2 regions of the Micromonospora sp. NPDC047527 genome follow, and region 1 is predicted to be linked to the other one. Evidence: riboswitches for the same ligand, from Rfam matches in the RefSeq annotation. Region 1 holds a riboswitch; the other holds the start of a gene.
The links. A riboswitch is a leader RNA that binds a small molecule or an ion and turns the genes downstream of it on or off. The one in region 1 is predicted to bind thiamine pyrophosphate.
Positions count from the first base shown of each region.

Region 1 (4,408 bases):
CCGACCGCTCGTCGATCGGCGTGTACGCGCTCGACTCGAACGGGTTGGTGTTGTCACCGGTCGCCAGGTAGAGGTTGCCGTCACTGTCGAAGGTCATGCTGCCGCCCGCGTGGCAGCAGGTGTTGCGCTGGGTGTCGACCCGCAGCACCTGCTTCTCGCTTGCCGCGTCGATGGTGTCGCCGGTCACGGTGAACCGGGACAGCAGGTTGCGCGCGATGCCGTCGTTCGGGGCGTAGTAGAGGTACACCCACTTGTTGGTGGCGAAGTCCGGGTCGAGCCGGATGCCGATCAGGCCGTCCTCGTTGCCGGTGAAGACGTCCAGGTCGATGGCGGTGACGGTGTTGCCGGTGTCCGGCTTGATGATCTGCACCCGACCGTCACGCTCGATGTAGAAGACCCGCCCGTCCGCGGCGATGTCCAGCTCCATCGGGTTGCTTGTGTTGCTGTCCAGCGTGACCTTCTCGAAGTTGGAGGTCTTCGAGGCGCCGCAGTCGGCGTCGACAACGCCGGCCGCCGTCTGGATGCCGCCCAGCAGGTGGCTGAGGAACTCGGGCTCGGCGAACGACTCCCGGGTGTGCCCGCCCCCGGTGTACCAGGAACGGCCGCCGTCGAAGTCCTGGCACCAGGCCGTCGGGTGGTCGGCGCCCATCGCGCCGGCGCCCGGGTTGTAGCTCTTCTCGTCCAGGCTGGCCAGCACGTGCACGTCCGGCCGTGGGTTGGTCTGGAAGTTGTACCACTCGTCGAACCGGGACCAGCGGTCCGGCAGCTCGGCCGTGGACGGGTGGGCGTGGTCCTCCACCTTCACCGTGGCCTGCTGGTTGGCCGGGTGGTTGGCGAAGTACGCGCCGACCAGGTCGCCGTACCACGCCCAGCTGTACTCGGTGTCCGAGGCGGCGTGGATGCCGACGTAACCGCCGCCGGCCTGCACGTACCGCTCGAACGCCGCCTGCTGCTCGGCGTTGAGGACGTCACCGGTGGTGGAGAGCCAGATCACCGCCTTGTACTTGGCGAGGTTGGCGTCGTTGAACGCCGCGCCGTCCTCGGAGGCGTCCACGGTGAACCCGTTGGTCACGCCGAGCTGCTGGATGGCGGCGACGCCGGTGGGGATGGAGTCGTGCCGGAAACCGGCGGTCTTGGAGAAGACCAGGACGGAGAAGGGGTCGGCGGCGGCCTGAGGGGCCACCTGGCTGACCGGGTTGGCGGCCTGCGGGGGGACCTGAGCGGCGGCCGGAGCCGCCTGCGCCGGCAGGCCGAACAGCGTTGTCGAGGCCAGGGCCAGGGATATCAGGGTAGCGGTGAGTGGTACGCGGGCACGACGAGTTCGGGACACGCCGCCTCCTTTGTCGCGGTGGACAGGGATCGCGGGGGCCGGCTCGCCGAAGACCGTCCCAGATGGAGCCGGTGAGGACACCGTGCCAGGGTGTCCGCGCCGGCATTTTGTCGAATCGCTGAACAAATTAATTCGGTTGGTTCTATGTCGGGCAAGATGCCGGCGGGTAACGGTTCTGCAACGGCGGGCGACATTCCGAACAGGACCGGGATGAAGCACCCATCGGATTTCGCCGTATGACCCATGCGACCCTCCCTTGGCAGGCCGACCGAACTGTCGTACGGTGACACGCAAGTAACCCACGGGAGCCCGGTGAACCGGGCTGAGAGGGGGGCTGACAGCCCCCGACCGTCGAACCTGATCCGGATAATGCCGGCGCAGGGAGGAGAGTTGCCGTGCCGTCCCTTGGGCGACTGCATCTGATCACCGACACCCGACCCGGGCGTGATCCCCTCACCGTGGTCCGGGCCGCCCTCACGGCGGCCCGCGCCGACCTGGTCGTACAGGTCCGGGTCGAGGACTCCGCCACCGACCGTGAGGCGTACGACCTGGCCCGCCGGGTGCTCGCGCTCTGTGCGCCGTACGGGGCGACCTGCCTGGTCAACGACCGTCTGCACGTGGCGCTCGCGGTGGGCGCCAACGGCGGTCACGTCGGAGCCGAGGATCTGCCCGTCGCCGCCGCCCGCCGGGTGCTCGGCCCCACCGGCATGCTGGGCGCCACCGCCCGCGTACCGGCAACGGCGGTCGAGGCGGTCACCGCCGGAGCCACCTATCTGGGCGTCGGCCCGTGCCACGCCACCAGCACCAAGACCGGCCTGCCGGACCCGATCGGCCCTGCCGGCGTACGCGCTGTCGCCGAGGCGGTCGACGTGCCCGTCATCGCGATCGGCGGCGTGACCGCCGCCCGGGTGCCGGCACTGCGGGCCGCCGGGGCGTACGGGGTCGCGGTGGTGGGCGCCGTCTCCACCGCCGCCGACCCGGCCGAGGCCACCGCCGGGCTGCTCCGGGCGTTGACGTGCTGACCCCCCGCCCCGTGGACGTGGCGGTGGTGGGGGCGGGGCCGATCGGGCTGGCGATCGCCTGGCGATGCGCTGCCCGAGGGCTGCGGGTGGAGGTGCACGATCCGGCTCCCGGGTCGGGTGCCTCGGCCGTGGCCGCCGGGATGCTCGCCCCGGTCGCCGAGGCGTACTTCGGCGAGCGGCAGCTCACCGAACTGCTGGTGGCGTCCGCCGCCCGCTGGCCGGCTTTCGCCGCCGAGCTGACCGACACGACCGGCGCCGAACTCGGCTACCGGACCGAGGGCACCCTGATGGTCGGGCTGACCGGCGACGACCTGGCCGAGGCTCGCCGGCTGTGGGCGTACCAGCAGGGGTTGGGCCTGCCGGTGACCCCGCTGCGCCCCACCGAGCTGCGCCACCACGAGCCGGCGCTCGCGCCGAGGGTGCGCGGCGGCGCGCTCGCGCCCACCGACCACCAGATCGACCCCCGGATGCTGGTGCCGGCGCTGCGCACGGCCGCGCAGCGAGCCGGTGCCGTGGTCGTGCCGCAGGCGGTTCACCGCCTGGCCGACGTGGACGCCCGGGTCATTGTGGTCGCCGCCGGCTGTGGCGCGGCCGCCCTCACCGGCCTGCCCGTGCGGCCGGTCAAGGGGCAGATCCTCCGGCTGCGTGCGCCCGGTGGCGCCGCGCCGGGCTTCCGGCACGTGATCCGGGGGTACGCCGACGGCGAGCCCGTCTATCTGGTGCCCCGCGCCGACGGCGAGGTTGTGCTCGGCGCGACGGTCGAGGAGCGGTCGGACACCAGTGTCACCGCCGGTGCCGTGCAGCGGTTGCTCCGCGCCGGAGTCGACCTGCTGCCCGAGTTGGCCGAGTACGACCTCGTCGAGGCGGTCGCCGGCCTGCGCCCCGGCACCCCGGACAACGCGCCCATCCTCGGGCCGCTGCCCGGCCGGCCGAACGTGCTGGCCGCCGTCGGGCACCACCGGCACGGCATCGTGCTCACCCCGATCACCGCCGACCTGATCGCCGACCTGGTGACCACCGGCGTGCCCGACCCGCTGCTCGCGCCGTTTCGGGCCGACCGGTTCGGCGGGACGGACGGGGCTGAACCGACCCTGGAGGGGGACCTGTGAAGTTGACGGTGAACGGGACCGGACGCAGCGTGCCCGGTGGCGCGTCGGTGGCGGACCTGGTCCGCGACATCGTGCCCGAGCAGCGTGGGGTGGCGGTCGCGGTCAACGGCGAGGTGGTGCCCCGGGCCGGCTGGCCGGCCACGGTGCTCCGCGACGGTGACCGGGTCGAGGTGCTCACCGCGGCGCAGGGCGGGTGAGCGGCGTGCCGTTCGAGTTGGGTGGAGTGACGTTCACCTCGCGGCTGATCCTCGGCACCGGGGGAGCCGCGAACCTGCACGTGCTGGAGCAGGCGATCCGGGCGTCCGGCACGGAGCTGGTCACCCTGGCGCTGCGTCGGGTGGACACCGCGCCCGGCACCGCCGGTGGGTTGCTGGACCTGCTGGACCGGTGCGGGGTACGGCTGCTGCCGAACACCGCCGGCTGCCACACCGCGACCGAGGCGGTGAAGGTGGCCCGACTGGCCCGGGACGCGTTCGACACCGACTGGATCAAGCTGGAGGTGATCGGCGACGAGCGGACGCTGCTGCCCGACGGGGTGGAGTTGCTGCACGCCGCCGAGGAGTTGGTCGCCGACGGCTTCACCGTGCTGCCGTACACCAGCGACGACCCGGTGCTCGCCCGCCGGCTCGCCGACGTGGGCTGCGCGGCCGTGATGCCCGCCGGCTCCCCGATCGGTTCGGGGCTCGGCATCGGCAACCCGCACCACATCCGGCTGATCCGGCAGAGCGTGGACGTGCCAGTCATCCTCGACGCGGGCATCGGCACCGCCTCCGACGCGGCCCTGGCGATGGAGTTGGGCTGCGACGCGGTGCTGCTGGCCAGCGCGGTGACCCGGGCCGCCGATCCGGTGGCGATGGCGACCGCGATGCGGTACGCGGTCGAGGCGGGCCGGCTGGCCGCCGGGGCGGGCCGGATCGCCCGTCGCTTCCACGCGCTCGCCTCCACAC
Region 1 covers NZ_JBEYTK010000004.1:39,820-44,227, forward strand. The annotation lists gene ABZ808_RS16925 (ThuA domain-containing protein) at 1-1,330, opposite strand, end outside; TPP riboswitch at 1,622-1,731, shown strand; gene thiE (thiamine phosphate synthase) at 1,726-2,352, shown strand; gene thiO (glycine oxidase ThiO) at 2,346-3,461, shown strand; gene thiS (sulfur carrier protein ThiS) at 3,458-3,658, shown strand; gene ABZ808_RS16945 (thiazole synthase) at 3,655-4,408, shown strand, end outside.

Region 2 (4,408 bases), on a different contig from region 1:
GACGACCACCCGGTCGACCAGCGGCAGCGCCTCGGTGACCCGGTGTTCGACCAGGACCAGCGTGGTGTCCGCGTCCAGGGCGCCGGCCACCGCCCGTCGGACCAGGTCGGCGCCGGCCGGGTCGAGGTTGGCGGTCGGTTCGTCGAGCAGCAGCAGGCCGGGGCGCAGGGCCAGGGCGCCGGCCAGGGCGAGGCGTTGCTGCTCGCCGCCGGAGAGTGCGGCGGTGTTGCGGTCCCGGGAGTACGGGAATCCGACGCGACGCAGCGCCGCGTCGACCCGGGGCCAGATCTCGTCGGCGGGTACACCCCGGTTCTCCAGCCCGAACGCGACGTCGTCGCCGCAGCGGGCCATCACCAACTGGGTCTGCGGGTCCTGGAAGACGATGCCGACGCGTTCCCGGTCCTTGCGCGGGTCGAGCCCGTCGATCTCGACGGTGCCCTCCTGCTCGCCGGAGTCCTCCGGCAGCAGCCCGGCCAGGGCGCTGAGCAGGGTGCTCTTGCCGGCCCCCGACGGCCCGAGCAGCAGGACCCGCTCCCCGGCCTCCACCCGCAGATCAACCCCGCGCACAGCCCAGGCGCGCCGCCCGGCGTGCCGCCACCCGAACCCCCGCAGCAGAACCTCACCCACCAACCCCACCCCTCCCACCCCACCCACCCGGCGTCCCACCCCTCGCCCAGGCTGTTGATCAAGAGGTTTGCGTCAGATGACCGTCTCCCGTTGACGCAAACCTCTTGATCAACGCAGCCGGATGGGGTCAGACGAGGGCTCGGTTCCGGCCTGCCGGGAAACGGTCCAGGACGCCGGTGTTGGCCAGGGCCCGGGTCAGCAGCCAGCCGCCGACACCGGCGATCACCGTGGCGCTGACGATGGTGAGCAGCGCGTACGGGATGCGGTAGCTGACGAGTTCGGTCTCGACGTTCCAGACGAAGAAGTCGAACAGCGCCGCGCCGAGGCCGGTCAGCGCGCCGGCCAGCGCCGAGGTCGGCAGCCGGTACGACCGGTAGCGGAAGGCGGCGAAGGCCAACTCGGCGCCGAGCCCCTGCACGATCCCCTGAGGGATCACCGTGCCGGCCCACTGGCTGCCCAGCAGCGCGGAGACGACCGCCGCAACCGCCTCGCAGTAGAGCGCCGCGCCGGGCTTGCGGATGACCAGGCCGCCGACCACGGCCGGCATCAGCCAGACGCCGTAGATCAGCGTCTGCGCCGGTGGGAAGAAGGCGAACGCGCCCTCGGTGGCGCTCCAGACCAGGCCCCAGGCCCAGAAGATGACGCCGAAGGCGACCGCGATCACCGAGGCGACCACGATGTCGATGGTCCGCCATCGGTTGGTGGTGTTGTCCATGTTTGCTCCCAGTTCATTGGAACGAACCAGGAGAAGACGCACGCCGCGCGTCCGGTGGCACCGGACGGCGGCGCGGCTGGAGGTCGACCGAACTCCCTGCGCTGGCATTACCCAGATCAGGTTCGAGGGTCTGCGGGCGTGCCCGCACTCTCAGCGCTGTGCGCTCCCCTGTCGGATGTGAAGTTGTCTCGGTGACGCTAGCACCGACCAGGTGTTACGGCCCAGCAGGAGGGTCTCCGCCCCCGGCCGGCAGGACGCCGGCTGGGTAGGCTCACGATCATGCAGGTCGACGCGCGAGGTCTCACATTCGAGGTACGCACCGGTGGCCCGACCGACGGTGCTCCGGTCCTGCTGCTGCACGGCTTCCCGCAGCACAGCGGCGAGTGGGACGAGGTCGTCCCGGCGCTGCACACGGCCGGACTGCGCACGTACGCGCTGGACCAGCGCGGCTACTCGCCGGGCGCCCGGCCGGAGGCGGTCGCCGCGTACCGGATCCCCGAACTGGTCGCCGACGCGGTGGCCGTGCTCGACGCGCTCGGGCTGGACGCCGTCCACCTGGTCGGCCACGACTGGGGCGCGATCGTGGCCTGGGCGCTGGCCGCCGGGCACCCCGATCGGGTCCGTACGCTCACCGCAGTGTCCGTGCCGCATCCGGCGGCCATGGCGCACGCCCTCGCCAACGACACCGAGCAGAAGGCCCGCTCGTCGTACATCGCGCTGTTCCGCAAGCCCGGCAAGGCCGAGAAGGTGCTGCTGGCGTTCAACGCGACGGCGCTGCGCAAGATGCTCGGCGGAGTGGGCGACGGGTCCCAGGTGGACCGTTACGCCGGCCCCATGCGCGAGCCGGGCGCCCTCACCGCCGCCCTCAACTGGTACCGGGCCATGTCCCGGGCCGACCTGGCCGCCGTCGGCCCGGTCGCGGTGCCGACCACGTACGTGTGGAGTGACCGGGACATCGCCATCGGTCGGTCCGCCGCCGAGGCCTGCGCCCCCAATGTCAGCGGCGACTACCGCTTCGTACCGCTGCCCGGGGTGACCCACTGGATCCCGGACGCCGCGCCCGGCCGGCTCGCCGAGGCGATCCTGGCCCGGGTCGCCGGAACGGCCTGAGCCGTGCCGATCGAGGGAGCGTCGTGACGACGTACACCGACGGGCCGGGCACCCGCCGCTCGGTCGCCGCGCAGTTGCGTCTGCTGGGCGTACGCCCCGGGTCGACGGTGCTGGTGCACGCGGGCCTGCGCCCGTTGGGCTTCGTCTGCGGTGGGCCGCACGCGGTGGTGCTCGCCCTGCGCGACGCTCTCGGCCCGGACGGCACGATCGTGGTGCCGACCCACACGCCCGACAACAGCGACCCCGCGCAGTGGCGTAACCCGCCGGTGCCGGTGGACTGGTGGCAGTTGATCCGCGCCGAGATGCCGGGCTTCGACCCGGCGGCCACCCCGAGCCGATACATGGGCACGTTCGCCGAGACGGTCCGCTGCTGGCCGGGGGCGCTGCGCAGCGCGCATCCCCAGGTGTCGTTCGCCGCGCTCGGCCCGGCAGCCGAGCAGGTGGTCACCGGGCACAGCCTGGCCGACATGCTCGGCGCGGAATCCCCGCTGGCCCGGCTCTACGACCTGGACGCCGACGTCCTGCTGCTCGGAGTGGACCACAGCGTCAACACGTCGCTGCACCTGGCCGAGTACCGCCGCCCCGCCCCGGCCCGCGAGCGGCTGGGTGCGGCGGTGCGGACGGCCGACGGTGGCCGCGAGTGGGTGTGGTGGCAGGACGTCCGACTCGACGAGAGCGACTTCGGCGCGCTGGGCCGTGACCTGGAGGCCACCGGTGTGGTCCGCGTCGGCGCGGTGGGAGCCGGGACCGCCAGGTTGGTACGCCAGCGGGTGGCGGTCGACTTCGCGGTGCAGTGGATGACCCGCAACCGGACGAGGGAGGACGCATGAGTGTGAGTGCCGACGACTACCTGGCCGTGGTGACCGAGACGATCGCCCGGGTGGCCGCCAGTCAGCGGGAGGCGGTGGGGCGGGCAGCCGACCTGATCGCCGAGGCCGTACGCGCCGACGGGGTGGTGCACGCCTTCGGGACCGGGCACTCCGAGGCCCTCGCCATGGAGATCGCCGGCCGGGCGGGTGGCCTGGTGCCGACCAACCGGATCGCGCTGCGCGACCTGGTGCTGATCGGTGGCGACCCGGCCGAGCGGCTCGGCCCGCTGTTGGAGCGGGACCCGGCCGTGGCGCACCGCCTCTACGAACTGGCCCCGGTACGGCCAACCGACGTCTTCGTGCTCGCCTCGAACTCCGGGGTCAACGGCGCCATGGTCGAGTTCGCCACGCTGGTCAAGGAGCGGGGGCACGGGCTGGTGGCGATCACCTCCGCGCAGCACTCCGGCCGGATGACCTCCCGCCACCCGTCCGGGCGCAAGCTGAGTGACCTGGCCGACGTGGTGCTCGACAACGGCGCACCGTACGGCGACGCGACACTGCCGCTGCCCGGCGGCGGCGCGGTCGGCGCGGTCTCCTCGATCACGGCGGCGCTGCTGGCCCAGCAGGTCACCGTGGAGGTGGTGGCCCGGTTGCTGGCGGCGGGGGAGCGGCCCCCGGTCTACCTGTCGGCGAACATTCCGGACGGCGACGCGCACAACGCGGAGTTGGAGGCCCGGTACGCGGGCCGGATCCGCCGAGGCTCCTGACCCCCCGCATGTTGTGAGCCTGTTTCGCGCTCGGTCGTGTGGGGCATTGGCGTTGCTGCCGACGGGCAGTGCCGCCGGCAGTAGCGTCTCACCGGAGGTAGCGCGTGTCCAAGGAGACCGAGAAGCAGCGTTGGCAGCGCAACTTCGCCGACCTGCTGCAGGAGTTGCGGGTCGCCCAGACCGGCGTGCAGATCCTCTTCGCCTTCCTGCTGACCCTGCCGTTCAGCAACGGGTTCACCCGGACCAGCGAGTTCCAGCGGGATGTCTACATTGTCGCGCTGCTCTCCGCGGCTGCCGCCACCGCGATGATCATTTCGCCGGTCGCGTTCCATCGGGCGCTGTTCCGGCAGGGGCGCAAGCCGGAGTTGGTCCGCTTCGCC
Region 2 covers NZ_JBEYTK010000012.1:79,888-84,295, forward strand. The annotation lists gene ABZ808_RS29745 (ABC transporter ATP-binding protein) at 1-627, opposite strand, end outside; gene ABZ808_RS29750 (ECF transporter S component) at 755-1,342, opposite strand; TPP riboswitch at 1,418-1,522, opposite strand; gene ABZ808_RS29755 (alpha/beta fold hydrolase) at 1,622-2,452, shown strand; gene ABZ808_RS29760 (AAC(3) family N-acetyltransferase) at 2,476-3,282, shown strand; gene ABZ808_RS29765 (SIS domain-containing protein) at 3,279-4,028, shown strand; gene ABZ808_RS29770 (DUF6328 family protein) at 4,133-4,408, shown strand, end outside.
Region 2: linked by a shared signal. The riboswitch ahead of ABZ808_RS29750 (ECF transporter S component) and the one ahead of thiE (thiamine phosphate synthase) in region 1 are both predicted to bind thiamine pyrophosphate.